DNA from 3 places in the Parabacteroides sp. AF48-14 genome. Region 1 is predicted to be linked to each of the others. Evidence: riboswitches for the same ligand, from Rfam matches in the RefSeq annotation. Region 1 holds a riboswitch; each other region holds the start of a gene.
What was found. Region 1 has a riboswitch for cobalamin ahead of DW083_RS01960 (ABC transporter substrate-binding protein). Riboswitches for the same ligand answer to the same signal wherever they lie in the genome.
Positions count from the first base shown of each region.

Region 1 (10,910 bases):
AGCTGGATGGTTACCGCCGTATGGTCAATAAGAAAGTCTGTGCCGGACAGATAGAGGAGCTTGCCAAAATTACCCGTTCTTCTAATGCGCTGAACGCGGAACTGGATGAATTGTATAAGAATTTTGATACGGCATTCCTTCATTTGTTCCCTAACTTTGTGGCGCAGTTTAATGCGCTTTTGCAGGAAGACGAACAGATCGTATTGAAGAGGGATGAGTTGTTGAACACGGAACTCCGTATTTTTGCTTTGATTCGCTTAGGCATTAATGATAGTTCCCAGATTGCAGAATTTCTTCGTTATTCGGTTAACACGATCTACAACTATAGGGCGAAGGTAAAAAACAAAGCCTGTGTTTCCCGGGATGATTTTGAGAATTTGGTGCGTGAAATACATTAATCCTTTCACTGCTAATCCACTTTTTTAGTAATATTGTTTTGAATTATTATGCTGTAATATAGTGTGTTAATATTTTTGTTTGTCCACTTATTTGTTCACTGATCCTGTTTTGTCTTTTCTTTCTGCTTAATTTTGAATCACACAAAAAGTAATACGCATGGAGAAGAACATAGGGGAGTTTCTATCCCGCAAAAGTACGGAGATAATCGCTATAATTGCCTGTATCGGTTTAGTTGTTACTCTGATTCTTGCTGCCGGAACGATTCGAATTGAGCAGGAGAAGGCGTGTATTGTGTCGCATAAATAAAGAAAGTGTTTTTGGTATTCTCTTATATATAAATACCCGGTTTAATGTTTTTAGGGTACGCTGTTTGTGATAATCCCCGAACTTTCTAAAATGAAAGTGGCGGGGATTCTTTTTTTCTTATTACTTTTGCCGTTGAAACAGGTTTCATTATCCTTTTCAGGATAAGGATTAAAAGGGAACCGGGTGGGAATCCCGGACAGACCACGCGTTCCCGTGGGGTAGGATAAGACTTGTCGGCAAGAAATAAAATAAATTGAATATGAAAAAGTGTCTGGTAGGATGTTGCCTGCTTCTGTCGTTATTGGTTGTATCATCGTGCACAACCAATAACAACCGGCAGACTGAAAAGGAAGAAGTAGCCGAACAAAATGCGTATTCTGCTACCGTCCGTATTGTGCCGGAATATGCCCGTGGTTTTAGTGTATCTTACAATGACGGATATGTTTTGTTGGATATTCAGGACCCGCAGAATGAAGAAAGTACGACTTTTCATTATGCACTTGTCAAGAGAGGGACTAAGCCGGCGGGTATCCCTGAATCATATACGGTGATCGAGACGCCTATCCGGAGTGTTATTTGTATGACATCCCTTCAACTATCCAACTTTATTAAAATGGATGCCTTAGATAAAGTTGTGGGAATTACCAGCACGCGGCATTTGTTTAACAAAAAAATGAATGAACGGTTGGAGAGCGGGAAAACTGCCAAGATCGGTATAGAAGGAAATTTCGACAATGAAGTGATCATGAGTATGAATCCGGACTTGATTCTCGTTTCACCTTTTAAGCGGGGTGGATATGAAACTTTGAAAGACGTCGGTATTCCACTGATCCCCCATTTGGGATATAAGGAGATGACGCCGTTAGGACAGGCGGAATGGGTGAAGTTCGTAGGTCTGTTGCTGGGCGAAGAACAGAAGGCGAATGAAACCTTCTCGACCATAGCAACGCGGTATAATGAATTGAAAGCTTTGACGGCGGAAGGAAAGGTAAAGAGACGTCCGGTCGTTCTGAGCGGTGAGATGAGAGGCGGAAACTGGTATGCCGTGGGAGGCGAGAGTTTCCTGGCACAACTCTTTAAAGATGCCGGAGCCGATTATTTCTTGAAGGACGACAAACGATCGGGCGGTGTGATACTCGACTTCGAGACTGTCTATAACCAGGGTGACGAGGCCGACTATTGGCGCATCGTGAACAGCTATCCAGGTACATTCAGCTATAAAGCCCTGCAAGACCAGGACCCGCGCTATGCAGATTTCCGGGCTTTCAAGGAAAAAGGCATCATCTATTGCAATATGAAAGATACTCCTTTTTACGAAAGCATGCCGACTGAGCCGGAAGTTGTATTGGCCGACCTGCTGCATATCTTCCATCCGGACCTGTTGCCCGGCCATACGCCTGTTTATTACGCACTACTAAAATAAGCTACGTTGATGAGACACTCTACTACTTTTCTGATGTTGCTGATCGTGGCGTCTATCCTTGTTTTGATGTTCCTCAATCTGGTGTTGGGATCGGTATCTATTCCGTTGAAGTCTGTCTGGAATATCGTATGCGGAATAGGAGAGGAACCGGTGACCTGGCAGAATATTGTCTGGAAATCCCGTCTTCCGCAAGCCCTGACGGCATTGGTGGCAGGAGCAGGTCTGGCGATAAGCGGTTTGCAGATGCAGACGGTTTTCCGGAATCCGCTGGCTGGACCGTCCGTTTTGGGCATCAGTTCCGGTGCCAGTATGGGGGTTGCCTTTGTGGTGCTGTTAAGCGGAAGCCTGGGTGGTGTGGCGCTTAGCAAATTGGGGTTTATGGGAGAGATTGCCCTTTCTATTGCGGCGGTGATCGGTTCGTTGTCGGTGATGGCGTTGATTGTCTATGTTTCGCAAAAGGTAAAAGGGAATGTGACGTTATTGATTATCGGTGTGATGATCGGATATGTGGCGAATGCGGTGATCGGCGTGCTGAAGTTTTTCAGTGTGGAGGAGGATATCCGTGCTTATGTGATCTGGGGGTTGGGTAGCTTCTCCCGTGTATCGGGTAATCAGATGATGCTGTTTGTCGCAATCATGGCGATTCTTATTCCGTTATCTTTTCTTTTGATAAAGACATTGAACTTGATGTTGTTAGGAGACGGATATGCCCGTAACTTAGGGTTGAATATTAAGCGGGCGCGTTTGTTGGTGATCACTTCGGCCGGCGTGCTGACAGCTATCGTAACGGCTTATTGCGGTCCTATCATCTTTTTAGGGTTGGCGGTTCCGCATCTTTGCCGGGCGATCTTCCAGACATCCGACCACCGGATATTGATGCCTGCCGTATTGTTTGCCGGGGCTGCATTGGCGCTGGTTTGTAACCTGATTGCCCGTATGCCGGGATTCGAGGGAGCTTTGCCGGTCAATTCGGTGACGGCTCTGGTCGGTGCTCCGGTGATTGCTTCCGTACTATTCAGCAAACGTAAGAACGAACTGAACGAATGATGAAACAAGATACAATCCATATAGATAACCTCTCTATCGGCTATCAGTCGAAGAACGATACTAAACTGGTCGCAAGCCATATACAGGCCCGCATCTACAGTGGTGAATTGACGTGCCTGTTAGGAGCGAACGGGGTGGGGAAGTCGACGTTGTTGCGCACTTTATCCGCTTTCCAACCAAAGATAGAAGGGGTAATTTCTGTCTTAGGACGTGATGTCGACAGCTATTCGGATAAAGAACTGAGTACGACTGTCGGCGTCGTGCTGACCGAGAAATGCGATATCCGGAATATGTCCGTGCATGAGCTGGTCGGGATGGGGCGCAGTCCTTATACCGGCTTCTGGGGGCGGTTAAGCAAGGAAGACAAACGGATTGTGGAAGAGTCTATCGCCTTGGTAAAAATAGAAAACCTCACCTCCCGGATGGTACATACCTTGTCTGATGGAGAGCGGCAGAAGGTGATGATCGCGAAAGCGCTTGCCCAGGAAACGCCTGTAATCTTTCTGGATGAACCGACTGCCTTCCTTGACTTCCCGAGCAAGGTGGAAATCATGCAACTTCTTCATCGCTTGACAAGAAGCACGAACAAGACGATCTTCCTGTCTACGCACGACCTGGAACTGGCCTTACAGATTGCTGATAAAATCTGGCTGATGGATAAGGCTAACGGTATTACGACCGGAACCCCCGAAGACTTGGCTTTAAGCGGTCACTTGAGCGGTTTCTTTGCCCGCAAGGGGATTGTGTTCGACACCGAGACCGGCCTGTTCCGCATCGATAACCAATATTTAACAGAAATACGCCTGAACGGACACGGGCAGAAATACGCAATGGTTCGCAAAGCCCTCCAACGAAACGGCATACGTGCCGACCGTCGTGTGGAATCGTCCGCTTGGATAGAGACGACGGGAGAAACCTCTACATTTATTGTTCATTTGCCTGACGAACAAGTCCGCAATGCCGGGACTATAGAGGAGCTCTTACAGATTATATCTACCCATCTTTAACAAACTTCCCTTTCCGTTTGTTATCAGTAGACAGATTGTCAAACGCTGAAAAACTAAACGATATGAAAAGGTATTTTCTTTATGTTTCCCTGCTGTTTGCGGGTGTGCTTACCTCTTGCGGGGATGATGCTCCGAGCGAGATTGATCCGTCAGTCCCTTTCTACCAGAATCTGGGTGTCGAATACAATATTACGCAGAATCATACGCATATAGGTGCAAACTTCAACAAGTATAACAGCGAAGGTGTGAGCCTGAGGCTGCCGGATAAAGACATCCTGTTCAACGGGAAGGAACCGGATTTCTTAGGACAGGGTACTTATATGTATATGCTCTCGGAACCCGGACTGGATTCGGTTACCTTTACTTTCACCCGTTGGAAAGGCCAGGTGTACACGAATAAGGTCTCTATCGAAGATGTCGATCCGATAGCCATTCCCGAATCATTTACGACTATCAAGGGAAGCGGAAGTACGGTTATCACTTGGGAAGGCAATCCGATCGGGAAAGACGAATATGTTCAGGCGCATCTCACCTATAGCGGAGGCGTTTATGACCTCAACAATACGCAGGAGGGCGCGACCTCTATCACGCTGAACTTTACAAACCCGACCTCGGCTGCTAATGGAACGCTATATCTGAGCCGTGTCAGGAAATTACCTTTGCAGGAAAGCAATGGCGACGCCGGTGGAAAGATCGATGTCTCATACGTGCAAAATAAAGATGTTGTGTTCGAGTGATTACATCCGGTAAGGTATTTCCCCATTTTCCGAGATCAATAAGATAGACAGTTTTCCATCCGGTAGCAGGGGGGCACAATGTTCTTGGCATTTCCGCAGCAGAAGCGGGAAGAAACGTGCTTGCCCGGCCGGATCGAACAGCTCCCATAGCTTACGAGCCAGGGTCAGGGAATCTATCCGAATGATTGTTTCGGGGGTACATCCGGCTTGTGCGGCGAGTACCTTCAGGAAGGATTTGTTCATGACGACCTTCTTGCTATGCGTGTCCAATGCCCCTTCCGCCAGTTTGACGGCTTTGCCGATCATGATGCCTATGATTACTTCTTTGAAGTGCAGTTCGGAAGCAATCTTCAATGTCTCGCCGATGAAATTCCCATAGTGGATGAACATTTGCGGGGGAAGTTCCCTGTCAAGTTTGCCTGTCAGGTCCGCTTTCAGGAAGCGTTCGCTTTTAGCGCCGGAGTTGATGACCAGGCGGGAACAGCCTATTGCTTTGGCTACCTCTGCCTCTTTGCGGATGGAAGCGATAAAAGCCTCGTTGGAGAAAGGGCGGACGATACCCGAAGTACCGATGATGGAGATTCCGCCAATGATCCCTAATTTAGGGTTGAAGGTTCGGGAGGCCAATGCCTGCCCTCCGGGGACGGATATTGTGACGATTACTTCTTTAGTCTGGCCGGCCAGGCCGTTTTCCTGTAACACTTTGGTTAGCTCTTCTGTCATTAGCCGGCGTGGAGTAGCATTGATCGCAGGGCCGCCGATTTCGAGTCCCAGGCCCGGAAGGGTAACTGTGCCGACCCCTTCACCGCCTCTGAACAGGATAGAAGGGGTATGGCCTTTCCCGGCAAAGCTTGAGTCCGCTTTTACCAGTTCGATACGTGCTATGATGGAACAGCCGTTTGTCACGTCCGGATCGTCACCCGAATCCTTAATGACAGTGCATTGTGCCGCCTTATCCTCCCATTCGGTCGAGGCTACCGGAAGCGTGATGCATTCGCCCGACGGCAGTGTAATCCGGCTGTCCGGCTGCTCTTCTCCCGTCAGCAATGCCAGCAATGCCGCTTTGGCTGCAGCAGTGGCACAAGCCCCGGTTGTAAAGCCACTGCGGAGTGGGAAGAAGTCCGGCGCCAGCCGTTCAATAGCCTTCCGCAATCCTTCTACGCCTTGTACAAAGGTGAATGTCTCAGGTAGGGCAGGCCGTTGGATGACATAAACGGGAATCCCGCAGGCTTGTGCCGCTTCCACTTTTTCGTTGAAATAACCGCTTTCCCCACTTTCTTTCGTTAGGATCGCATCCGGGCGGAGCTGTTCGAATAATCGTTTTTCATCTTCTCCCTCTTTAAAAAAGACAAGCCGTTCGCGGGGGAAACCGCTTGCATCGGCCAGTGAGAGTGACTCTTCCCGGTTCAGGATACGGAACCGGCAGGGCGTCTTTTCCCAATAAGGACGCAGCTTGGCGATCGTCTTTACACCTGTCAGCGCCAGCAGGTCACGGATACCGTCGGCACGGAGGCGGTCGATGGCGTCTGCATAGTCCACACACCATATCAGCCGTCCGTCCCGTGCGGGATATTGCCTTTCGAGACGGACAACCGGGATTTGCAGTCTGGAAGAAACTTTGGCAAGTGTCCAGTGCAACTGGATGGCGAAAGGATGGGCGACGTCTATCAGTAATGAGATTTGTTTCTCACGGCAGAACTCCGTCATCTCTTCTTCCTGCATACCGCCCGTGATTCGGATGGCATGAGCTGTTTCGATCGTTTGCTCATTGCCTACCGTCGAGTAGTAGTAAGACTTACCGGCACTTTCTACTACTTGGATGGCTTTGCGCCCTTCTGTTGTTCCTCCCAGAATCAGAATCATACTTATTTCCGGAATAGATGTTTAAACTCGTCTGCATATAGGCGGGAAAGTCCCTCTCGGTTATCAATGGCGTCGCCTACGACCAGCAGGGTTGTCAGCGTCAGGTTGTTGTCCTTGACGATCCGCGCCAGGTCTTTCAGTTCGCCCCTGTAAATACGTTCGTCTTTCCAGGTCAGCTTGTAGCAGGCGGCAACCGGCGTCGTCGGCGGGTAATGTTCCAGTAGTTCTTTCTGCACCTGTTCGGCAATTCCGGCACTGAGAAAGATACACATGGTACTCTGGCTGGCAGCCAGCTTATGCAGTTGTTCTTTCTCGGGCATGGGCGTACGTCCTTCGCCACGTGTCAGGATGATCGTCTGTACCTTTTCAGGTATGGTGAACTGGGAGCGGAGGGCAGCTGCGGCGGCTTGGAAAGAGGAGATTCCCGGCGTGATGTGGTAGCTCATTCCGTATTGGTCGAAGAAGGCCATTTGCTCTTGTATCGCTCCGTAAATACAAGGATCCCCTGTGTGCAGTCGGACTACAAACAAACCTTTGTCGTAGAACTCTTTCATCAACATAAATTGCTCTTCCAGATTCATGTCGGCAGAGCTTCGCACTGTAGCCCCTTTCTTGGCGCACAATGTCAGTTCTTTCGGGACAAGGCTGCCGGCATACAGGATCAAGTCTGCCTTTTCCAGCATTCGCCTGCCCCGGATGGAGATCAATTCGGGATCGCCCGGTCCGGCTCCTACGATTTCGATATGTCCCTGTTTCTCTTCCTGACGCTGCGCATACTTGTCCAGAGCAACTGAAAAGGTGAAGTCGCATACATCCCGTGTCTGTCCTTTATGTTTTTCGATAATCAACGGGCCGCCTTCCGCACTCCGGATGGCAGCTGCTTCTGAGACACTTGCCGAGCTGGTGACATCTTCTACTTTGGAAGAGGGATTCGGTACGTTGATCTTATTCAGTTCCTCTGCCGGATAAGTCTTAAACGGACACTTCAGATACTCTTTTGCAAAGGTGTTGAGCAACGGTTCGTCCTTTTTAAGGTCGATGGACGATACATCCGCAATGGCTTTCGGATTGATATGAAAGGAGGATAGATGCCGGGTTACTTCTTTTGTAAAAGCATCCATATCGTCCAGTCCCTTCTTACAGCCGACGCCCATATGGAGTACCTTTGGGAAGAACGACAGGCAAGGAATCGGTGAATCTCCGTAGAAATAGGGACTGACCGTAATCAGTTGTTCGTATTTCTCCATATCGATATCCGGATAGTGATAGAATATGTCCACATGAGAAGGGCAGGTCTGTTCCAGATAGTCCGTATCTTTTGTACGGACATCGAGCAGAAGGGCTGTCGGTTTCAGGTTGACGAATCGTGAAATGCATTCGTTCATCAGTTTCTGTGGAAACTCTTGCGTGCCGGCCTTCCGGTCGTATATATCCGTCTCCCAGTCGAACTGTTTGGAGAAAGTATCCAAAGCCCAAAGCCCCTGGTTGTCGCTTTGAGTCGTAACGACTGCCTCGGCATCCAGTATCCGGGCCAATACGTGCGTCAGGCTGTTTGCCCCGCCTATATGCCCGGAGAGGACCGATACGACATACTTCCCGGTACTGTCGATGCAGACAACCGCCGGATCTGTATATTTACTCTTTATATAAGGTGCGATGCTCCGCACGCAAATACCCATTGCCCCGATGAAAACAAGGTTTCCGGATGCTGCGAACAACTCGCCTGTCAGCTCCTCGAAGGAGGAGAACTGGCAGATATCATCCGCTATGTCCTTGCTATAAATAACTGTCTCTCCGGGATATCCGTCCCGTATCTTGCGTGCTAACGGCAGGCTGCTTGCCGACACTACAATGATATTCAAAGAATCTTTATACATAATGTTTACCGGTTGCGCAAAGTATTGTTATCGGATTATATTGATCGAGCGTGATATTCATCTCCGAATGCAGCTTCAGACCGTTCTCTTCAACCGCCTCCCGGAACAGTTTGCAGCTTTCTTCCGATACGGAGTTGAATACGATCTTACCATTCAGCGAATCCAGGTGAGGAACGATTTTCCGGACCATCTCTTTCAGTTTGCCCCCATGCCCGCCGATAAAGACCGCATCTACAATCGTATTCTCTTCGATAGTCGTATTCAGGAAGTCGCCTATATGCAGGTCGATGCCGGGAGCGCTATGCAGCCGTGCATTGGATTGTATGATCGTTTCACATTCTTCCCGCACTTCGAAAGCCCGGATGTGAAGATGCGGATATTGCCGGCGCGCCTCGATCGAGATAGACCCGGTGCAGGCGCCAATATCCCAGAAGCTACGGCTGTTATGCAGCTCCAGCAGGCTCAGGTCGATTGTGCGGATCGGCGCTTTGGTGATCATTTTTGCCCTGTCATCCAGTAAGAGAAATTCCGTGTCCGGAATGCCGACAGCCGGACGTTGCCGGTTGCAATGCGGAGCCTTGAACAGCAAGACGCAGTTCGGCCTTTTGAAGCTCATCCGGCTGATTTCCTCGATAGAATATATCTTATAGATATTTTCTTCATCCGGATTGCCCAAATGTTCGGCAACCCGCATTGTGTAGTCTTTGTCCAGATGGTATTCCATCATTCTTTTAGCAATCGCGTCAGGTGTGTGGACATGGTCGGTCAGCACGCCGATCAGCGGATGGTATTCTAACAACGCCCGGTCAAGCTCGTGCCAAGGGCGTCCGGTGACGGACACGGCGTGCATATTCTCGTAGGCTATCTGTTCCCGGTGGGCAAACATCTGCAAGGAATTAAAATAAGGGAATACTTTCATGCCGACCCCTAAAAGGTGTTTCCGGACGGTGGAAGCGAAGCCGAAGAAGAACGGGTCGCCCGAAACGAAGGAGACTATCACTTTGTCTTCCTGAATCAGCCGGCTGTATTCAGCCATAACCTCGTCTATCGGCGCTTTTATCTCGATCCATACCGCATCGGCGGGCAGGAAAGGCTTCACGATCTCATAATGCCGTTTTCCTCCGGAGAAGATATTGTCGTGTTTGATACTCTTGATGATTACTTCTATATGCTTGGGTTGTGGATTATCGTCCATACCGACCATATAGATGTGCGTTTTGCCGTAAGTCTCTACTATTTCTCTTGTGTTCATACGTCTCTACCTGGTTTTAATTGTTCTGCGTCATTGTAGCAAAGTATAGCGTTTACCAAAGTTGCGGCCAGGTTGCTACCTCCTTTCCGTCCTTCGACAATGAGTTTAGGAATGGAGACAAACGGTTTTACCATGTGTTTGGATTCCTGTACGTGTACAAAACCGACAGGAGCGGCAATGATGCCGGCGGGCGTGGCTTTCCCTTTCCTTATCAGGTCACAAAGTTCTATCAGCGCCGTGGGCGCATTGCCAAAAACATATAATGCATCAGGATGTTCGCTCGCCGCAAGCCGGATGCCCGCCTGTGTACGGGTAATACCTTTTTCGGCAGCCAAAGCAATGGCGCGTTCGTCCTGCAAATAACATTTCACTTCGATCCCCATTCGTTGCAAAGCTCCTTTCCGGATGCCGGAAGCGGCCATTGTCACATCGGTGATGATGGTGCGTACTTCGCCTTGGCTAAACTGCCCGTACAGGGAGGTGACGGCATTGTCGTCGACCCGCAGGATGTTCTCCATGTCGAAATCGGCGGTCGTATGGATAGCGTGGAGCAGGGCCCACTTCTTGTCGAGGGGGATTTCTTTATTCTTCAGTTCTTTCTCTATCGTGCGGAAACTGCGAATCATGATGTCCTGACCGATACCGACATCCTTGTTCATCTTGATCTCGCCGTAGTAGCCGCGTGGTGTGATGAACTTGTCGCCTGCGATATATGACTGCGAGTTCCCGATCAGGATGACCGTAAACATATCAACCTGTTCAGGGTCGAACTCGCCAAGCGTAGTCAGATTGACAACCTGCTCTTCACGTCCGGCCTGGCGAACGTAACCGACAGGCGTCGCGGGATCGCGTTCTTCGAGGAAGAGTTCTTTCAGGCGGTATAACTGCCAGTAACGTCCTTCGCTTTTCGGATTGTAGACGGCCGTCACGAAATCTCCGATAGCTGCCGCCTGTATGCGTTTCTCAATCCGTTCCCAAGGCGTCATCAAGTCGGAAAGT
Region 1 is NZ_QUDI01000002.1:161,215-172,124, reverse strand. It holds gene DW083_RS01965 (DUF6377 domain-containing protein) at 1-398, shown strand, start outside; gene DW083_RS22205 (hypothetical protein) at 556-705, shown strand; cobalamin riboswitch at 834-958, shown strand; gene DW083_RS01960 (ABC transporter substrate-binding protein) at 965-2,128, shown strand; gene DW083_RS01955 (iron ABC transporter permease) at 2,138-3,175, shown strand; gene DW083_RS01950 (ABC transporter ATP-binding protein) at 3,175-4,182, shown strand; gene DW083_RS01945 (hypothetical protein) at 4,245-4,919, shown strand; gene cbiD (cobalt-precorrin-5B (C(1))-methyltransferase CbiD) at 4,920-6,782, opposite strand; gene cobM (precorrin-4 C(11)-methyltransferase) at 6,785-8,659, opposite strand; gene cbiE (precorrin-6y C5,15-methyltransferase (decarboxylating) subunit CbiE) at 8,652-9,911, opposite strand; gene cobJ (precorrin-3B C(17)-methyltransferase) at 9,908-10,910, opposite strand, start outside.

Region 2 (10,910 bases), on a different contig from region 1:
TGAGCAACCAGTCTATCGACAAATTGAACAGCCTGATGGAAGCGGATCCCGAGAATATCTATCTTCCCGTTTACAAAGCGGAAGTACAGGCGATCCGTGCATTATACTACTACCAATTGCTGGATTGCTTCGGCCGTGTACCTCTGGTCGAAAAGTCGGATGTACAGATTTCGGATGTCAAACAATCCGAAAGAAGCGAAGTGTACAATTTTGTCCGGAAGGAATTACAGGAGGCTTTGCCTTATCTGAATACGGCAAACAGTACGAAAGAAGGTGAGTATTATGGTCGTATGACACGTCCGGTGGCTTTCTTCCTATTGGCTAAGTTAGCCTTGAATGCGCAGGTCTATTCGGATGATGACTGGACGGACAACGGCGGTGCTCCTAACGGAAGTACGGATTTTGAAATGAACGGCCAGAAGGTTCTTTGCTGGGATGCTGCAATCGCTTATTGTGATTCTATTTCCAATTTGGGATATCAGCTTTCTTCCACTTACTCATCCAACTTCAGTGTGGGGAACGAGAAGTCTGTAGAAAATATTTTCACAATCCCGATGGATCCGGCTAAGTATAGTGCCCAATTCTATTATATCATCCGTACTGTCCATTATGCACACGGTAAAGCTTATTCGATCGACGGTTGGAACGGAGCTTCTGCTTCTAAGGAATTATTAGCTTCTTTCAGAAAAAGCAAGAATGATCCCCGCCTGGAATTGTGTTTCTATACAGGTAAAGTAACCGGACCGGACGGAGCTCCGGTCATGGATGGTGATAACGAACTGGAATATAAGCCGGACGCCGTAGCCGTCGATGTTTCGGGTATAGCCGATGAAAAAACGGCCGGTGCACGCTGGAAAAAGTATGAGATCGATCCCGCCTCCCAGTCGGCAGGCAAATTGCAAAGTGTCGATTTCGTATTATACCGGTATGCCGATGTCCTGTTGATGAAGGCTGAGGCTAAAATGCGTAAAGGGGAAAGCGGTGACAATGAAATCAATGAAGTGCGCGGACGTGTAGGTGCCGATGCACTCTCCAAAGCGACTCTCAACGACCTGTTGGACGAACGTGCCCGCGAGCTTTCCTGGGAAGGTGTACGCCGCCAGGATCTTGTCAGGTTCGGCAAGTTCTGCGATGCGGTGGACGGCCGTCCGGCGACACAACCCTATTGTACCGTATTCCCTATTCCGCATGATGTAGTCTTGCTGAATAAAAACCTTTCACAGAATAAAGGATATTGATAAACAACTATAAACAGATTCATATAAAAGGACAATGATATGAAAAAGATATGCAACTATATATCCATGTTTATCCTCCTGTTGCTGGCGGTGACAAGTTGTAAGGATAACGATAACTGGACCATTATCGAAGAGGCGCAACCCGGTACGTATGTGGTCGGTAGTGCCACCATATTCAGCGGTGAAGCTTCTACGTCAGCCTTGAAGCCTGTCAAGCTGGATCTTGGTGACGGTCTGTCTGAAACGAAGCCGGAGATAATCGGTATTTATACCTGGTTGAAAGCCGGTGGTGAGTTTAATATCTCCGTATGTAAAGCGGTCGGAGAAGAGCCGGTGCATTATGGTAAAGGGGAAGTCGTCGAGGAAGTTCCCGATGTAATCTCCATCTGTAACCTGTCTGCCGGAGGTCCGGCTTTTACAGTCGCATCCGACGGGTTGTATAATATAATCGTTAATACCAGTCTGAACCAGGTGTCGATCCTGCCGGTGAGCTGGGGTATTATCGGTGCCGCCACAGAAGGCGCATGGGATAAGGAGACTCCTTTCAACGCTCCGAAGTTCGATGCGACCAGCACGACGGTAGAGTGGGAGATGTCGACGACGCTGAACGCCGGTGAGTTTAAATTCCGTTATAGCGGTAACTGGGGGTATGAAATCCCATACGATGCGGCCAGCAAAGTGAAGATATTCACCGATGTCACAGGAACGAAGGAAGGAACGGATAATGTCCTGACCGAAGGTTTCAGTAGCATGGAAACGGGAGGTGCCAACCTGGTTACGAATATCGGAGGACAATTCAGCGTGTATATGAAATATGATATCCGTGCCGGGCAGTTCAGCGCCCGTTATGTCCTGACCGGTGAGCCGATCGTTCCGCCGGCTTATCCCGAAAATCTGTTTATTGTCGGGGATGCTTTCCAGGGATGGACGCCCGAAACAGATGCGGAAGAATGCATTCCGGTCAACGGAACGCCAAGTTCATTCTGGAAGATCGCCTATCTAAATCCCGGCGGCTTCAAGTTTACGGTTAAGTTAGGTTGGGGCGGTGACTTCGGTATTGCCGAAGAGAACGCCGATGCTATAGGAGAATATACCAAAGGCGGAAACAACATCAACGTGACGACTCCGGGCTATTATCTGATCTATGTCAACCTGGAAGACAATACCGTTTCTGTGACAGACGTGAATATTTATCTGTTCGGCGATGTCAACGGCGGTACGTGGGATTACGATGAGGCAAGCAAGTTTACGGTTGATAATGCCGCCAAGAAGATCACATCTCCTGCATTTGCGGCTGATGGCAACCTGCGCATGTGTATCAAACATCCGGGTTTGTCTGATTGGTGGCGTGCCGAATTTAATATTTACGAAGGAAAGATCGAATATCGCGGCAATGGAGGCGACCAGCCTGCTGTGCCTGTCAAAGCCGGACAGAAAGCGGTACTCGACTTCACCGATGGAACAGGCGTGATCCAGTAAAAGGTTTTCACCCCTGATTGTTAAAGAGAGTCTGATGTGCGGCCAACAACCGTATGTCAGACTCTTTTTTCGTTAGAAAAAGACGCGTTCAGCTTTTTTTAGGCGAAGATGAGATATTTATGGAAAATATCCCTATATTTGTCGCATGCATTGTTCCTGCTTCGCACTCTGCGGAAAAGGATTAAAAGGGAATCGGGTGTAAATCCCGAACAGTCCCGCTGCTGTAAGCTTCATAAACGGATTGGGCAATTCTTTTTGCCACTGACGAAAGTTGGGAAGGCGCTCATACCGGAAGCAAGTCAGAAGACCTGCAACGCATTTTTTTTCGACGGCTTCGAGGAAAGGCCGGAAGAGAACATCAGAGCATTTCTGCTTGCATATTCTTTACCCGTTCCCGTAGCCTCCATTGTATTGTTTTTAATTATTTTGCCATAATAATTAGGAAAAGAAGCATGGATCAATATGCGGGATGAGCTCCGCTATTGGTTCATGCTTTCCTTTTATCGCCATTTAAATGATTTTGATTTGACTTGCATGAAAATCGAAGGTTTTTCCGTAGATTTGTATTCATACTTTTAAAACAGAGGATATATGGAAACGACATTTATCAGGAAGTACCCCATCGGGATACAGAATTTTGAGAAGATCAGAAAAGAAGGCTACCTGTATGTTGATAAAACCGACTTGGTGTATCAATTGGTGAAGACAGGTAGCTACTACTTTCTGAGCCGTCCGCGTCGTTTCGGCAAAAGCCTGCTTATTTCCACGTTCGAAGCCTACTTCAAGGGAAAGAAAGAACTATTTGAAGGGCTGGCTATCGAAAAACTTGAAAAAGACTGGCTGACCTATCCGGTGTTACATCTGGATTTGAACGCCAAGAAATATGTTTCTCCCGAGGATTTGACCGCCATACTCAATCAGCATTTAGAAAGGTGGGAGTTGTTGTATGGCGACGAGAAAAAGGACCGTAGCCCGGAAGAGCGCTTCTCGTACGTGATCGAGCGTGCTTCGGAGAAGACCGGTATGCGGGTGGTCATCCTGATAGACGAATACGACAAACCGATGCTACAGGCCATCGATAATGACGAGTTGCAAAACGAATACCGCAATACCCTGAAAGCGTTCTACGGGGTGATGAAGAGCATGGACCGGTATATCCAGTTTGCTTTCCTCACCGGTGTGACCAAGTTCGGCAAAGTGAGCGTGTTCAGTGATCTGAACAATCTGGATGATCTTTCGATGAGAAGACCTTATGTTTCCATTTGCGGTATTAGTGAAGATGAATTGCATCGTGATTTTGACGGTGACGTTCATGTATTGGCTTCTGCGCTTGATATGGCATACGAAGAGACTTGCACGGAGTTGAAAACCAGTTTTGACGGTTATCACTTCGTCGAGAACTCTCCTGGTATCTACAATCCGTTCAGCCTGCTTAATACATTCAAATACCGGAAATTTGATAATTACTGGTTTGAAACCGGCACGCCCACCTATCTGGTGAAGTTATTGCAAAACACGAACTACGACCTCTACCGGATGGCGCATACCGAGACGGATGCCGATGTCTTGAACAGTATCGATGCTATCTCGAAGAACCCCATACCGGTTATCTATCAAAGCGGTTACCTGACGATCAAAGGATACGACAAGACATTCGGTCTCTACCGTTTAGGTTTCCCAAATAAGGAGGTGGAAGAAGGATTTATTAAATATCTCCTGCCTTATTACACCCCGGTAAGTCCGGTCGACACAACTTTCGAGATCAAAAAGTTTGCTCGGGAAGTCTACGACGGCAATTACGAAGCCTTTTTACGCCGCCTGCAAAGTTTCTTTGCCGACACCCCTTACGAGTTGGTTCGCAACCTGGAACTGCATTATCAGAATGTACTCTTTATTGTCTTTAAGCTGCTGGGCTTCTATGTGAAGGCAGAATACCATACGTCGGAAGGCCGTATAGACCTGATCCTGCAAACCGAGCGTTTCATCTACGTCATGGAGTTCAAACTCAACGGTACGGCCGAAGAAGCATTGCAACAAATCGATGACAAAGGTTACGCTCTTCCGTTTGCTTCCGACCCGCGCAAATTGTTCCGTATCGGCATCAATTTCAGCGCGCAGACACGCAATATCGAAAAGTGGTTGGTTGAATAATACTGAATAAACTGTTTGCAAGCGAGATTTGTTTATTACTGGAAAAGTGCGTTTATTTGTAATCGGTATTAATTAAATAAAGAAAGAGTATGAAAAAGATTGTAGGGTTTATGTTGCTGGCCGTGATGACATTGGTTGCTGTGCCTGCGAAATCCCAGATTAAGTTCGGTATAAAGGGAGGTTTGAATATCTCGTCCGTGCATTTCAATGAGAAAATAGTCGGGAAAGACAATGTGACAGGCTTTATATCGGTCCGATGATGGAAGTGATGGCTCCGGTGATGGGTGTCGGTTTTGATGTGGCTATCCTTTATTCGCAGAAGGGAATCGGGGCGAAGGGAGAAAAAGACCTTAAAAACGATTATATAGATGTACCAGTCAACTTGAAATGGAAGTTTGGTCTCCCGATTATAAAAGGATATCTGGCTGCCGGACCGTATGTGGGTTTCCGTGTGGGTGGTGATAAGTTTTGGGATATCCCCGGTTCGGTTGGTAACCAGTTAAAGGCGAAGAACTTTAATGCCGGTTTGAATCTGGGTGGCGGAGTGGAGCTGATCAAGCATTTGCAGGTCGGTTTCAATTATGCCTTGGGATTGACGGAAGATTATAGCGCATCCAAACTTGATTTGAACGGTAAGAACCGCGGATGGTCGATTACGGCGGCGATCTTGTTTTGAAATACGCAGATGTCATATTACCCCTTCCGTTAGAGAATAGCTATACCTATAGTATTCCGGCCGATCTGGAACAGGCGGTCATACCGGGTTGCCGGGTGATTGTCCATTTCGGAAAGAAGCGCTACTATACGGCTATCGTGATGGATGTGCATGAGCGTAAGCCGGACAGCCAATACGAGACAAAGGAGATTTATGCGCTTTTAGATGCCACTCCCGTGCTTCGCCGGCCGCAACTTCGTTTCTGGAAATGGATTGCGTCTTATTATCTTTGTAAGTTAGGAGATGTTTATAAGGCCGCCTTACCTTCCGGGTTGAAACTGGAAAGCGAGACGGCTGTCACTTATAATGAAGCCTTTGAAGCGGATGGGCCGTTGCGCCCGAACGAACAGGTGGTGCTGGATGCCTTTGCGGGAGTCCTGAAACTGACGGTGTCCGAACTGGAAAAGAAAACCGGGCTCCGTAATGTTGTGCCTGTTGTCGCCTCCCTGATGGCGAAAGGTGCAGTCGAAGTCAGTGAGGAACTGAAACGTGGTTTTGCGCCGAAGATGCAGACTTTCATCCGTCTTTCCGAAGCCTATAAGGAGGTAGAGACGCATGGCCGTGCGTCTCTACAATCTGTGTTTGATGAGCTTAAGCGGGCGAAGAAACAGGAGCTACTGTTGGTTTGTTTTCTGGATTTAAGCCATGCGCTTAATCCGGCTCTGACGCGGGAACTATCGAAAAAAGAGTTGCTCGAAAACAGCCATTGCTCACCGGCTACGTTGGACGGTTTGTTGAAGCGGGGCGTTTTGGAAAGCTACGAGAAGGAGGTAGGCCGCCTTCAGGTGCCGGTCTGCCGTTTGCGGACACCCAGTCCGCTCAGTCCGGCACAAGAAAAGGCTTACGGGGAGATACACGATGTGTTCGGCACGAAAGATGTTTGCCTGCTGCATGGCGTGACATCCAGCGGAAAGACGGAGATTTATATCCGCCTGATAGACGAGGTGCTGAAGATGGGCCGCCAGGTCTTATATCTGCTTCCCGAAATTGCCATTACTACGCAGATTACCGAACGGTTAGCCAAGTTGTTTGGCGATAAGTTGCTGGTCTATCATTCCAAGTTTTCCGATAACGAGCGGGTGGAAGTCTGGAACCGCCTGCTGCATACGGATGGGCCGATGCTGGTCTTAGGTGTCCGTTCTTCGCTATTTCTGCCGTTTAAGGATTTGGGACTGATTGTTGTGGATGAGGAACACGAGAATACCTATAAGCAGCAAGATCCGGCTCCGCGCTATCATGCCCGCAATGCTGCGATCGTATTGGCCGGCATGCATGGGGCGAAGACTCTTTTGGGTTCTGCCACTCCGTCTATCGATTCCTATTTTAATGCGACTACCGGCAAATATGGCTTGGTCGAGCTTACCACCCGCTATGGCGATTGCCTGATGCCGGAGATACTGCCGGTCGATATTAAGGAACTGCGGCGTAAGAAGATTATGAAAGATACGCTTTTCTCTCCGATATTGGTCGAAAAGATCAATACGGCGTTGGAACGGGGAGAACAGGCGATTTTGTTCCAGAACCGGCGTGGTTTTGCTCCGGTGATCGAGTGTAAGAGTTGTGGTTGGGTGCCCCATTGCGTAAACTGCGATGTCAGCCTGACGTACCATAAGTTCCGTAACGAACTGGTTTGCCATTATTGCGGGTATAAGATCCAGTTGCCCCACCAGTGTCCAATGTGCGAAATTCCGGAATTGCGGACGATGGGTTTCGGAACGGAAATGGTGGAAGAGGAGATAGCCACGCTTTTCCCCGCAGCCAAAGTGGAACGCCTGGACTTCGACACGGCGCGTACCCGTACGGCTTATGAACGGATAATCGCCGATTTCGAGAAGGGAAAGACGCAGATACTGATTGGAACCCAGATGTTGTCGAAAGGACTGGATTTCGGAAATGTAAGCGTGGTCGGTATCCTGAATGCCGACAGCCTGATGAACTTCCCGGATTTCCGTGCCCATGAACGGGCTTTCCAGTTGATGGTGCAGGTCAGCGGACGTGCCGGCCGGCGGGATAAACGCGGAACAGTAATCTTGCAAACGTCCGGGCCGGATCATCCGTTGATCCGGATGGTGGAGCGTTTTGCTTATAAGGAGATGGCTCGCCTGCAATTGGGTGAGCGCAGTATGTTTCGCTATCCGCCTTATTACCGGCTGATCGTGATTGTGTTGCGTAGCCGCAATGACTCGATCTTGCAGGAATTGTCTGTTTTATATGCCGACAACCTGCGCCGCCGTTTGGGTGAACGCGTCTTGGGGCCGGTTACCCCGCCCATTACACGAGTGCAGACGCTTCATATCCGAAAGATCGTTTTGAAAATAGAAATAGCCGCCGCGATCGCTCCGGTCCGCGAGATTCTGGAAGCCGTGCATGCGGAGATGCAACGTTACCTGCCATTCAAGCAATTGATTGTGCATTACGACGTGGATCCGGCGTAGAGACGCACGGTTGTGCGTCTCTGCTTAATAGATGATGAATTATGGAAAAGAAAAAAGAATATAAGATTTTGTTTGTCTGTTTAGGCAATATTTGTCGTTCTCCGTCAGCGGAGGCAGTGATGAAAAAGCTGGTGCAGGATGCTGGATTGAGTGACCGGATCAAGGTGGACTCGGCCGGGATAATCGGGTATCATGAAGGAGAACAGGCAGACCCGCGTATGCGTGCGCATGCTGCCCGCCGGGGATATAAGCTGGATTCCATTTCCCGCCCGGTGCGTACGGAAGACTTTTTCGATTTCGACCTGATCATCGGCATGGACAATCGGAACATAGACGACCTGAAACGGAAAGCTCCGGATCTGGAATCGGTTGCCAAGATACATCAAATGACGGAATACTCCCGTAATAAGCTGTATGACTATGTCCCCGATCCTTACTACAGCGGCGCGGAAGGTTTCGAGCTGGTCCTCGATTTGCTGGAGGATGCCTGTGGAGGGCTGCTCGAGGAAATCTCACTTCTTTAGGTCCGGATAGCTGATCCGCGTATGGTACATGATCTTTAGTTTCTCTACGAATACGTTCTTGACGGTTTCCACATCTTTGAAAGTCAGCGGGGCGTTTTTCATCAAGCCGTCGGCTATCTGACCGTCGATGATTTTGTCGACCAACCCCCGGATGTTTTCTTCGGTGTGTTCTTTCAGGCTGCGGGAGGCTGCTTCGACGGAGTCGGCCATCATAAGAACGGCTGTTTCTTTCGAGAACGGGTTCGGGCCGGGATAGGTGAAGGTTTCTTCGTCGATCTCGCGGTCGGGATACTGGTTCTTGAAGGAGTTATAGAAGTATTTGGCTTTTCCGCGTCCGTGATGGGTACGGATGAAGTCGGTGATTGCTTTCGGCAGCATAGCCTTTTCGGCAAATTTCACGCCGTCATTCACATGGTTGATGATGATTTTGGCGCTTTGGTCGAAACTGAGCTGGCTGTGCGGATTGACACTGCTCTGGTTTTCGGTGAAAAAGGCCGGGTTTGCCATTTTCCCGATGTCATGATACATCGCTCCCGTACGGACAAGCTGTGCGTTGGCTCCGATGGCAGCCGCAGCCTCCGATGCAAGGATGGAGACTTGCAGGGAATGCTGGAAAGTCCCGGGTGATGTCTCCGACAGCTTTTTCAGGATCGGCGTGTTGATATTGGACAGTTCGACCAGTGTGATACTCGACACATAGCCAAACGTTTTTTCCAACATATACACTAATATATAGGTAAACATCAACAAGATGAAGTTGATACCGAAATAGAGCATCATCATCCAGTTGATTTTCTTGAAATCCGCTTCCTGGTAAATAGACAGGCTGATATAGCAGAGCGCATACGACATAAAGATGAAGAAAGCACAACGGATCAGCTGCGAGCGCTCATACAAATCCCTCAGGCTGAACGTGACCACCATGCCCGCAATGACCTGCAACAACAGGAACTCGTGAGGGAAAGGAACCATCAGTGAACAGATCAGCACAATGATCAGATGCGTGAACAAGGCTGTGCGCGAATCGAAAAAAGTACGCACCACAATGGGCACAATGGCAAACGGAAGAATGTAGACATTAAACAGTCCGTAGGTCACGCAGAGTTCCGTCATGATACAACTGACAAATACACATAAGATGAGGAACAGTGCATTCCTCCTGTTGTGTAGTATCTTCACCCGAAAAGACCACAGGTAAAGCCAGAAACAGAAGAGAATCCCGAATACCAATACGAACTGGCCTCCGAGGATTATACTTTGCCGCTGGGTCCCTCCGGATTTGCTTTCGTGTACGATCTTGAGAGAACGTAATACGTTATATGTATGGTTGTCGATGATCTCGCCCCGGTCGACGATGCGCTCGCCGGCTTGCACCATCCCGTTTGCCAACGGGACACTGTTTAGTATGTCTTCTCTAACCTTGTCCGATGTTGTTTTGTCATACGTGATATTCTCGGTCAGGTAATTATTGATATCGCAGGATTGCAATACCGACTTTTCCAGATAAGAGGGACAGTTGTTGATGATGAACTCGTAGGCCGTTTTGACTGTGAATAACTCGCTGCTATGGCGGGGATGGGCCACGTTGTTATCGAGCAGATTGATACGGGGATATCCCTCTTTTTTGAGTTCTTCCATGTCCTGGGCGGAAACGATGCCGTCCCGGTATAGTTTTTGCAGGCTGTTTTCGATGTACTGCATATAAGTCGGAGTCGCCCGGTTTTTGAGCGTGTTATGGTAGTCCGTACGCAGCTTGTCTATTTCGGTGGATTCGATGGTGGCATCCACACGGTAATAGGGTTCGAATTTCTTCAGCGCACTGTCGCGTTCGGATTGTATTTCGGCATCTGTTTTATAAATGGGAAAATCGCTTGGAGCTGTGAGCAATCCGTATCGCCAGGGTTTCCCTTCGTAGAATTGGTAACGGAACTTTCCTTCCCGGGGAAAGAAGTAAGCGATCAACAATGCCGCCACAATAAAATAGACGCTGGGATGTATGCTATAGTTCTTTACTTTCATAAAACTTGTTTTTGTAATTGACTACTATGTTTGTATTACCGGACGCAGATATCGCAGATGACGCTGAAGAACGCAGATCATTAATTTGTTTTAAAAGAAAATAAATCTGCGTTCTTCTGCGTAGTCTGTGCCCGTCTGCGTCCGGTAAAATCCATTGAAAGGCGAAATGTACATAAAAAAGTTTACTAAGAGAAAAAAAAGGGCTACTTTTGCCGCATTATTATAGAATGAAAGAATTATGACTCAAAGGAAAGTTAGAGTCCGGTTTGCACCGAGTCCTACGGGAGCGCTGCATATCGGAGGTGTTCGTACAGCTTTATACAATTATTTGTTTGCCAAACAGAATGGT
Region 2 is NZ_QUDI01000001.1:38,272-49,181, forward strand. It holds gene DW083_RS00155 (RagB/SusD family nutrient uptake outer membrane protein) at 1-1,238, shown strand, start outside; gene DW083_RS00160 (SusF/SusE family outer membrane protein) at 1,278-2,717, shown strand; cobalamin riboswitch at 2,851-3,048, shown strand; gene DW083_RS00165 (ATP-binding protein) at 3,309-4,868, shown strand; partial or broken gene DW083_RS00170 (porin family protein) at 4,958-5,544, shown strand; gene priA (primosomal protein N') at 5,541-8,018, shown strand; gene DW083_RS00180 (low molecular weight protein-tyrosine-phosphatase) at 8,060-8,542, shown strand; gene DW083_RS00185 (HD family phosphohydrolase) at 8,531-10,561, opposite strand; gene gltX (glutamate--tRNA ligase) at 10,800-10,910, shown strand, end outside.
Region 2: it holds a riboswitch for cobalamin, as region 1 does, so the genes downstream of both, DW083_RS00165 (ATP-binding protein) here and DW083_RS01960 (ABC transporter substrate-binding protein) in region 1, are expected to answer to the same signal.

Region 3 (10,910 bases), on a different contig from region 1:
GTTATCCTTTATCTTGATCTCCTGCTTGTCGAAACGGAAAGATGAACCGACAGCCGTGACAAAGACGGAAGAGCTGTCCATCCGTATATACCCATTGACTTCAGGGGCGGAGGTGCTTCCGGTTATGGCCAGTTCCCCCTGCAAGTCTCCTGTCAGTTTCGCCATATTCTCCGGAATGAACGGATTCACCATATCCAACGGCAATGCGTGATGTCCATATTCCCGTCTAAATAGTCCGTCTTTCCCATCCTGTAATAAGCGTTGATAGCCGCTATTTCCTCGCGATCGCGGAAAAGATGTATATCGACCTGATGCTCCTTGTCGCTCAACGGCAGGTAAACGGTGTTAAACATCAGTTCGCCGACCCGTCCGTCTTCATAGAACAGGCTGTCGATGTGAGCGTCCGCCACTACCATAAAGCTGCTGTCCGACGGTGCATATTGCAAGTCGGCACTTAGCATTCCCCGCATGGAGGGCAGGTCCGGGAAACCTTTGGTAATGGCATCCAGATCGATCTGGCTCAGTTCGGCATGTATCTCTTGCATCCCGTCTCCTCCGGCAAGCGAATGAATCCAGAGGGAAGCATTGTTTTCTCCTGTCAGCCGGACGTTGGCCGCAATATCCTTGATGTTCCTGTATAGAACGTAGTTGTCCGCATTCAGTTTGAACGGGCGGAATGCCAGGATCGGCTCTTCGGGGAAGAGATGCAGGCGGAAACCTTCGCGCTCCTTGTCGATGCGCGCCCCCAAGAGGATGCCGGTCTTGCCCTGCCCGTCCGTATAGCGCAGTTCGGCGTCGGCGAACGTATTCCGTATCTGTCCCTTCAGACCTGCGGTAAACGGTTGTTGCTTCCTATACTTCGTCTTGATGACACGGGTGTCATAGAGCAAGCCCAATGAATCCTGATGCACGATCAAGCAGATCGTGTCGATGCGCGTCGTATCCTGCATCAAGTTGGCGAGGTCGGCATCGAGGAAGAAGCCCTGTTCCGGTGAAGTGCTGGCCTCGATGTTCAGGTCGTCGAAGCTGATGGTATATTGTTGCAGGATATTGTAGATCGGATTGTCCTTGCCTGCCGTTATCTTCAAGTTCATATCCGGAAGGAGCGGCTGGAAAGCGGGGATGTCGATCATCGAATCGCGCTCCAGTTGCCGGGTCAACCCTTCGTTTATCTTAGTGAATTTATCCGCCATCGTTTCGATATCCGCATTACCGGTCAACATGATCCCCAGGTCGCCGGCGTGGAAAGAAACGCGGGTCGTATCTTTGTCGCTACGGGCATGCAGCGTCAGTGTCTTCGGATGGAATTTACCGGTCGGGCTGACCAGTTCCCAGTTGCCGAGGGTTACATCCAGCAGGTTGTTCTTGCCCATATCCGTTTCCGCTTCGGCAAAAAGCTGGAAGGAGGTGGCAAGCGAATCGTTCATCAGGTGCATGCCGTACAAGTCGAAGTTTTGTACATCGGCGATCAGCATGGCTTCGACCTTTTTCTTGTGAAGCGTGGCGTTCAGCGACATATCCATCTTGGCCAACGGATAATGGCTGAGCAGGTCGAACTTCAGGAGGTTCTTTTCCAACGAACCGTCCAGCTTGACATCCGAAACGGCATACGTTCCGTATTCGATATTGCTGATCTTCCCGTCCACCTTCGCCCAGGTCGACGCAAGGAACGGATCATATCCTTTTCCCTCTGCCCGGATAGTGGCGGCCAGATAATAAAGAGAGTCCTTAGGCAGGAAATTGGTCGGCTTCAAGCTGTCGACCTGAAGGTCTGCTTCATACGATTCGCGCACCGGATTATAGCGTGCCGCCAGTTTCACTTTTCCCTGATCCTGTGTCAATAAGAGATCGGCCTTGTACTCCTGGTTCTGCAAGGCAGCCTCACCCGTCAGTTTCATGGCGGGAAGGTTATAACGCGAGCGTTCGGAAGCAGGCAGCATAGTGAGGATAAAATCGAGATTGCCGGTTTCCGCATTCAACTGTAGTTTCCCGTTCCGGCGGATACTGTCCGTGACGGCCTTCACCTCGCCTGTGGCATTCAGATCGAACACGCCCGGCAGTTTTCCTTTCAGCTGGCGCAGGCGGAGAGCAGCGAGGTTTCCTTCCACACCGACGGTCAAGCTGATGCTTTCTTTCGGATAGGCTTGCTTGAAATCATCCGGCAGCGGACCGGCAAAAATAAACACATCCTCCTTCCCGACAGAAGCCGTCAGCAAGGTATGCAGGCTGCCGCCCGGATTTTCATCAAATGTGCTCCACGGGATAGTTGCCAACAGGCGGACATCCGAATAAGGAGTCTTCAGAAGAAGTCCCGGCACCTGTATCGTCGTGCTGTCGCTGTGGATATTGCCGGTCAGTGAACTGAGCACCAGGCCGGAACGGTCGTTAGCCGAAAACTCTTTGATCTGTGCGCTGATATCCCTCCCTCCATACAGGAGAGAGTCAATTTTTATATTCACATCGCTAAGCGCTATGTGCGACGGATCAAAACCCGGTGTCGGATCGCCGTAGCTGCCGTCATACCCCAGGGAAGAACCGGACAGAAGGAAGCGGGCGGCACTGTAGCGCGCCAAACCCAGGTCTACCAACCCTTCGGTCAGCCCCGCCTTATCGATATAGGTGGAAAGGCGCAACGAATCGTCCGGCATCTGCATGGCGAAAGCTACACGATCGAGATTGATTTCGTCCAACAGCAGTTTCCAGTTGACAGCGGTCGAAGCGGTATCTTCTTTCGTTGTCGTATCGTTCATCATCAAGGTGATGGCCGTGTCCGAAAGGTCTATTTTATTCAGTCTCGCCGTTTCTTTGCCGAGGTCGATGCGGTCGGCTTTTGCGTAGAGTTTGCCTAATACACCTTTGATCTCCATTCCTTCGATCAGTTTGCCGCTGTTCACTTTCACACCCCGCAGGTCGATGGCATCCACCAACACTTCTTTCTTCAACAGGGGCATCGGGCGGATATTGACCTGAAAGCTTTCCAACAATAATAACGTATCGGGCGGAGCCACTACCTGCACATCCCGTACAGTCAGGTTCAACGGGAAGGAAAGGCGTATCTGTCCGATACCTATATCCATACCGGTAGCTTCGCCGGCATATTTGGTAGCTAACCGCACAGCGAAATTCTGAAAAGGAGGTATATATAAAAGAACGGAAATCAGTATGACCAATACAACTGGTATTAAACATACGATTCCTATCCGTTTCATCCAGCGTCTCATGTATCTTTCTTGTGTGTTTTCGTTATATTCATAACGGTTAAAAGGGATGTTTTGTTTGACATTCCGTTAACAAAAATAGGAGAAAAATAAAGGAAAACCAATAAACGTCTTACATTTGTCCCGGAATAAAACATAAAGTCATGTTGAATCTGGAAAATCTTTGTACGGAAGTACAGCAAATAGCCCGCACGGCCGGCGCTTTCCTGCGGGATGAGCGGCGTAAATTCGATCGCGGGCGGGTGGAAGAAAAGAGTGCGCATAACTACGTCTCGTATGTGGATAAAGAATCGGAACGCCGGCTGATCGAACAGCTCTCCGCCCTGCTACCCGGCTCCGGTTTTATTGCAGAAGAAGGCACGGGCAGCCTCGCCGGCGAAGAATACTGCTGGTTGGTCGACCCGCTGGACGGGACCTCCAATTATATTCATAATATCGCTCCCTATTGCGTCAGCATCGCTTTACGCAATAGGGAGGAACTATTACTGGGTGTCGTCTATGAAGTCTGCCGCGACGAATGTTTCTACGCCTGGAAAGGAAGCAAAGCTTATCTCAATGGCGAAGAAATCCATGTGAGCGACATCGCCGTGCTCGACAAAGCGTTCATCGCCCTCGGCTTTCCCTACGACTCGGACCGTTACCGCCCGGTCGCCCTTAAACTGGTAGACAGGCTATACGGCTTTGCCGGCGGGACCCGCTTGATGGGAGCTGCCGCCGCAGAACTCTGCTATGTCGCCTGCGGCCGTTTTGAAGCGCGCATCGAAGCCTACCTCGGCCCTTGGGATGTCGCTGCGGGCGGTCTGATCCTCATGCAAGCCGGCGGTAAACTGACCGACTTCTCTGGCGGCGACACTTGGCCTTCCGCCGAACAAGTCGTGGCAAGCAACGGGGCGATACATGAGACGATCCTCGGATTATTGTAACCGGATCAATCGTTTTCGATCACACGGATCATGTCGAAGTAAAATTCGCCGGCCACTTCCGCACCTTTCTCTACGGTTCCGGTCTTGGTGTCGTAGATGTAGATGACGGCATTGGTGTCAGCTTCCGTATTTACACCAAAGTATGCCTTATCGTTGAAGAGAACAGAACGCTGTGAGAAACGACCGCCGCTGTATGCCAGTTCTTTGCCGTTATAACTCAGGCGTGTCCTTTCGCCTGTGGCAAGGTCGATAATGCTGTAATAATGGCTGTAGCTATCAATTGCCGTGCCGGATGCATCGTTTCGTGCATAAGCAAGAGCCTTACCGTTACCCAGGTACTGGAGGGTGAGCAGTTTGCCGTCTGCATTCGGGTATCCTTCGTAAGTGGGGTCGAAATCTGTCTCGCCGTTATTGATACGCAAGAGGTGTCCTTCTTCGATATCATTTTTATCGCTGAACGCGGCAAGGTAGAGGTTGCCGTTTTCGTCATACATAACGCAGTTTTGCATCAGCTCTCCGTAGGCACTTCCGGCCATTTCCTGTACAAGCGAGTTACGTTTATTGCTTTCTACAGCCAACGTAGAGGGATCGAGAACGGCTGTGTAGAAAGCGGTTGTCGTCTTACCGCTCTTGCCCGAAAGGCCGTTTTTACCAAAATAGAAGTAGTAGAGCTTTCCTGCCTTTTCATTATAAGTCAAGATGCCCGATGTGGTGAACTTCTTTGTCACTTCACCTTCTACTTCGGATTCCGGCAGCAGGATATCTAATGTACCTTCTTCGATAATCGACATATTACCGGCGTTCAGCTTTGTCCAGAGGACTTTGCTTGCATCGCCATTGGCAGCCATGATAACGAGCGTATTGTCATCGATCCAAGCGTGAGTATAAGAACGTACCTTATAGGTATTTGTCTTGAACGGGACTTTGGCTGTCTCCACGACCTTATTTTCCTTAATCTGATACTTCACGAAAGCATCGTTGCTTGAAGGAATCTGGTAGTAATATTTACCCCTCGAGATGCTTTCCATAGAATAGTCTCCCAGTTCGGTCCCTTCCCCTTTGACGGTGATGGTTCCCATATCGGCTGTCAGTTTGCTGATGCTGTTGACGATTGTTGTGTTCTTGCTGCTCATGCCGCCATGTTTCCCGACTGTGAGGAAGAGGTCGAAATGGTATTTGCTTTCGTCGAAGGCAGGTGCATCGCTTGTCACTGTAACATCACAGGTGGCCGTAAAACTTCCGTCATCCGTCTTTACAGTGATCGTTGCCGTTCCTTCGGCAACAGCTGTGACAACGCCTTTGTCTACTGTTGCGACGCTTTCAGCCGAACTGCTCCATGTAACGGTTGTATTACTTGCATCTCCCGGAACGATGGTTGCCGTCAGTGTCCCGGTCGTTCCTGTTTTCAGTGCTAACGTAGTAGGGCTTACGGTTATACCGGTTACCGGAACGTCTTTTACTTCGTCATCATCATCTGAACAAGCCGTGAAACCAAAAGTGATCAAGGCTGTCATGAAGGCCAGTAATGCGAATTTGAACTTCTTCATTTTTCTTGTTTTTAAATATGGATAATTAATTAATGAATACTCTGAATTTGGCAAAGAAAGCGCGTCCCGGCTTTTGCAGCTTATAGTTGTCGTAGGCCGTTTCGTCGAGAAAATTGTCACATTCCAATGCAATGTTGTAGCGGTCGTGCATCCATGAATACGTGACATTGGCATTGCAGATGTGTTGCGAAGGGATGCGGGCCTTGGTATCGCGGTTTCCATAGGCTTCCCAGGTCAGGAAATACCAATGCACCCACTGAAGCGTACAACCTAAACGCAGCTTGCTGTCCTTTTGCAGGAGATTGCGGAAAGTATAGCTCGCCTCCGCACTGCCGAACAGCCAGGGGCGGTTGGGGACATGGTTCTTATAGGTGGCGGATGGTTTTCCGTCTTCTTTAAACTCTTGCTGGTCGCGTGCATCCTGATAGCTGACGTTGGCCATGAGTTGCAGCCGCCCGTCCCAGTCATAGCGCACTTCGCCTTCCACGCCCTTGATATGGACGGCGGGATCGTTGACATACTGCATCATGCCTTCCTTTTCGATAACGGAGGTTTGTATGTAGTTGTCTACATAGCGCAGGAAACCGTTTGCTTCGTAATAAACGGTATGCCTGTCGGCCGGACGCCAGGTGCCGAAGACGGCGAGGTTGGCGTTGTTGCTTTTCTCCGGTTCGAGCGCAACGTTGGCATAAATGGTGGTTCCGTTGCCTAACAGTTCACGGGCGATGGGCAGACGCACACTATGCTCGTATGAAACCTTTACGGCCAACGGTTCGAAGACATATAACGCAGTCCGGTTCCGTATCCGAAATAGTTCTTGGTGGTGGAACCTTGCACCTTGTTCGAGCCTGTCACGGTGGACTGGTCGGCCTGCCGGATATTGGGATGATTCACATAGTCTTTGGCGAAGAATACGTTCTGCATCTTCCCGTCGAAAAACGACTGGCTGTAGGTCAGGCCGATAATGTGTTTGGTCACAGCATCGTTCGACGGGACGAAGCTCTGGTCCAAATCGTCATAGCGGTCATTCCCGGTGCGGCTCAGGTGGTAGTTCAGGTTGAAACTGTGATGTCCGTTCAGGCGGTAATCCAAATTGGCACGCGCGATGGTCAGCGGACGTTTGTAATGACGCATGGAGGGTTCGCCGCCACGGATCTCGTTGCGTTGGCTCACGATGTAGCCTCCGTCCCAATAATATTTGCGATAGGCCGTATCGACGGTGATGGAATGGTCCCATGTGTGCGACAAGGTTGCCTTCAGTGTCATACCTTCCGTGAGAAAGTTATATTTGCCGTAGCGCGCCGACACGTTCCAGGCATCCGAATTACGCTCTGCCATACCGTAGACTTTAGTCTGTACGGACCCGGTCTGCAACTCTTTATCAGTTTTGGAGTAGGAGGCGGAGACAAAGAACTCGTCTGCCCACGACTTATTGACAATTCCAGCTTCTATCTGCGTCAATAACGAGAAATAGCCGTCGTGGAAACGTTTAGGGTTGCCGGTGATGAACCGGTCGCCTGTTTCATCACGCATCTCCACGTCCTTCATTCGGTAGTCGTTCTTCGAATAGTTAACGCCGACGGTAGGGCGCACGATCAATCCCGTATGCCGCTCCACAAACTGCGCGTTCAAGTCGGCGCGGTGCGTATGGAAAGAACCGATGCTGTAAGAAGCATCCAAAAAGTTCGTCTTTTCCGCCTTGGTGATGATATTGACAGCGCCACCCAATGCGTCCGTTCCCAACGAGGCCGGCACCACCCCTTTATAAATTTCCACCCGGTCGACCAGGTTGACAGGCAGGTTGGCAAGCGTCACGTCATTCCCTTTGCTGTCCAACGGGACGCCGTCGATGAAGTAGCGGACGGAATTGCCGGACAATCCGTTGATGGAAAGGTCGAAGTCCGAACCTACACCGCCCTCTTCGCGCACTTTGATACCTGCAGCCCGGTTCACCAGGTTGTTGAGGTTGTTCAGCGAGTTGACGATCGGTTTAATGTCGAGTGCGTTCACTGCGAAAGCGCCTTCTTTCAGTTGTTGCGTCTTTGTCTTCCCGTAAACTTCGATGGTGTTGAGGTCGACAGCACTTTCTTTTAATGTGAAGTCAAGCGTCCGGTTCGCCTGTACATTAAGAGTTGTCCGGATTGTTTCGTAGCCGACAGACGAGATAACGAGTGTCTGCTTGCCGCGTGTGACTTTCAGCAAGTAACGGCCTTTATCGTCGGAATAAGTACCGTTTGTCGTATTTTCGACTGCGATTGTGACCAGTGGCAGTGATGTTCCTTGTGTGTCTGTCACTTTTCCCGACAAAGTGATTTTGTTTTGTGCCGAAACGAATGGCGGCAGACAGAGAAACAGGAATAAAATGTGTACAAAGACTTTCATGTAGCCCCTTGTTATAGTGATTCATGACTTGCCCAGGGGAGAATGCACACAAAGAGAACGATTTCTTTACGCAGGATAAAGACTGATCAGGCTCGATGTTTTGCTGCTTTATTTCCCGAAAGCATTAAAACTATATCTGTATTGGCAGGTCTTCTGACTTGTTCCGTCTTTGAATGCCTTCCCAGCGATTTCTCGCCAGTGGCTATAGCGTATTCAAAGATTTGGAAGGAACTTACAGCAGCGGGTCTGTTCAGGATTTGCACCTGATTCCCTTTTCATCACGCTCCCGTAGCGGTTGGGAGCTGTGAAACCAAAACTGCGGCAAAGGTACGAAAAAAGTCTGTTCTTGCAAGAAGGCGGGGTTAAAACGGAAATATGTTGTAAGAATGAAGTGTAATATACCTACAAATAGGGATTGTATATCATCGCTTAATATACGAACTTTGCAACCTGAATAGTTGTTATATCGTATAGTTGGCGATACATGGATAAATTAAGGACATATTTGAGGATTGCGCTTCCGGTACTTTTCATTTCGTACTTGGGGTGTCTGATCGCTTTTACCCACGTCCATATTGTGAACGGGGTAACGATTGTCCATTCCCATCCCTATCAAAAAAATGACGACGGAACTCCCAAGGAAGAACATAATTATGCCGAGTTCCAGTTATTGCACCAGCTTTCGACTATTCAGATCAGCGGGGCAGCCTTTGCCCACGTGCTGATTGCGGCTCTTCTGACCGCCTATTGTATTCTTACCAACCGCCCGGTCTATCCGGCTCACCTCCGCCCTGTCTTAGGGAAGGTTTCGTTGAGGGCGCCGCCTTTTGTCTTTTAAATTATAATTTGTCTGTTACTTTTGGCTTGATCCAAAAGTAACCATAACTATTACTACAAATCATTTTAAAAGACAATTCAATGAATAAAATTATTATACTTTTCCTATGCCTTTGCTGTGCCGTTTCGGCAGCGATGGCAGACAACAGCTATGCGATTGATAAAGAAGTGATGAACCCGACAGATGCCAATATTTTCGGGCACGTGGTCGATAAGTCGACCGGTGAACATATGCCGGGAATCACGATCATATTGAAAGGAACGACCATCGGCACGGCAACCGATGATTCCGGACATTATATGTTGAAAAACCTGCCGGAAGGCGAATTTACAGTCGAGGTTTCCTTTATCGGCTTCAAGACGGTAACAAAGAAAGTGAAGACACAAAAAGGCAAAACACAGGAATTGAACTTCGAACTCGAAGAGGACCTGATCTCGCTGGAAGGCGTGGTCGTTTCGGCAAACAGGAACGAGACGAAACGCCGCCTCGCCCCCACCTTGGTCAAGGTGCTCAGCCCGACCATGTTCGAAAAGACGAACTCCACGACATTGGCACAAGGGCTGGTCTTCCAACCGGGCGTACGTGTTGAAAACGATTGCCAAAATTGCGGTTACTCGCAGGTTCGTATCAACGGTATGGAAGGGAAGTACACACAGATACTGATCGACTCCCGTCCGATCTTTTCCGCTTTGGCAGGCGTGTACGGGCTGGAACAGATTCCGGCGAATATGATCGAGCGCGTCGAAGTGATACGTGGAGGCGGTTCCGCCTTGTTCGGCTCATCCGCCATTGCCGGTACGATCAATATTATCACAAAGGAACCGATCCGCAACTCCGGTACTTTCGGACATACGATCTCCAATATGGACGGTTCCGGGGCTTATGACAATAACACGACGCTCAACCTGTCGTGGGTCTCTTCCGACAACAAAATGGGTGCTTACATATACGGGCAAAACCGCTATCGTTCGGCTTGGGATTCGAATGGGGACGGCTTCTCCGAACTGCCTAAGTTGAAGAACCAGACAATCGGGTTCAACGGTTTCTATAAAACCAGCGCCTATTCCAAGCTCAATCTGGAATATCATCACATGGAAGAATTCCGCCGGGGCGGCAGCGGTATGGATTTGCCGCCGCACATCGCTGAAGATGCCGGCCTGAACGGGACAGGTGAAGCCGGCCTTGTCGAACAACTGCAACATTCCATCAATACGGGAAGCCTGAAGTATAACATCTTCACTCCGAACCAGAAACACAACATCAGCCTGTACGCTTCCGGGCAACACATCCACCGCGACAGCTATTACAGCGCCTACGGCCGGACAACGGATTTCACCGGTGTACTGGGCGCTCAATATATCTATAGCTTCGATAAATGCCTGTTCATGCCGGCCGATCTGACCGGGGGTATCGAGTTCAGCCATGACGATCTGGACGACCGTGCGACCGATATGCAGAAATACCGTGATGCCGCTCTGGCTGAAGACCCGACGGCAACGGGACAGCACCTGCAGGAACTGATCGATAAATATACGCCGGCGCCCTTACACCAGATCATCAATATCTGGAGTGCTTATGCACAGAACGAATGGAAGAACGAAAAGTGGAGTTTCCTGATCGGAGGACGTATCGATAAGAACAGCATCATGGATAAAGCCATCTTCAGCCCGCGCGCCAATGTGCGTTATAATCCGACACACGACATAAACCTGCGGTTGAGCTATGCCGAAGGATTCCGCGCCCCGCAGGCTTTCGATGAAGACCTGCATATCAGCAACGTCGGGGGCGACCGCGTTTCCATTGTCCGCTCTCCGAACCTGAAGGAAGAGCGTTCGCGGAGTGTGAACGGCTCAGTGGATTGGTATCATTTCTTCGGGGACTTCCAGTTGAACCTTTTATTTGAAGGCTTTTACACCAAACTGAGTGATCCTTTTGTCCTTTCCGCCCCGGTGGAGGCAGACAACGGATCACTGGTGCAGACCCGCACTAACGGTTCGGGCGC
Region 3 is NZ_QUDI01000013.1:5,117-16,026, forward strand. It holds partial or broken gene DW083_RS07805 (translocation/assembly module TamB domain-containing protein) at 1-3,221, opposite strand, end outside; gene DW083_RS07810 (inositol monophosphatase family protein) at 3,362-4,141, shown strand; gene DW083_RS07815 (Ig-like domain-containing protein) at 4,147-5,688, opposite strand; partial or broken gene DW083_RS07820 (carboxypeptidase-like regulatory domain-containing protein) at 5,714-8,147, opposite strand; cobalamin riboswitch at 8,196-8,400, opposite strand; gene DW083_RS07825 (hypothetical protein) at 8,555-8,908, shown strand; gene DW083_RS07830 (TonB-dependent receptor) at 8,989-10,910, shown strand, end outside.
Region 3: it holds a riboswitch for cobalamin, as region 1 does, so the genes downstream of both, DW083_RS07820 (carboxypeptidase-like regulatory domain-containing protein) here and DW083_RS01960 (ABC transporter substrate-binding protein) in region 1, are expected to answer to the same signal.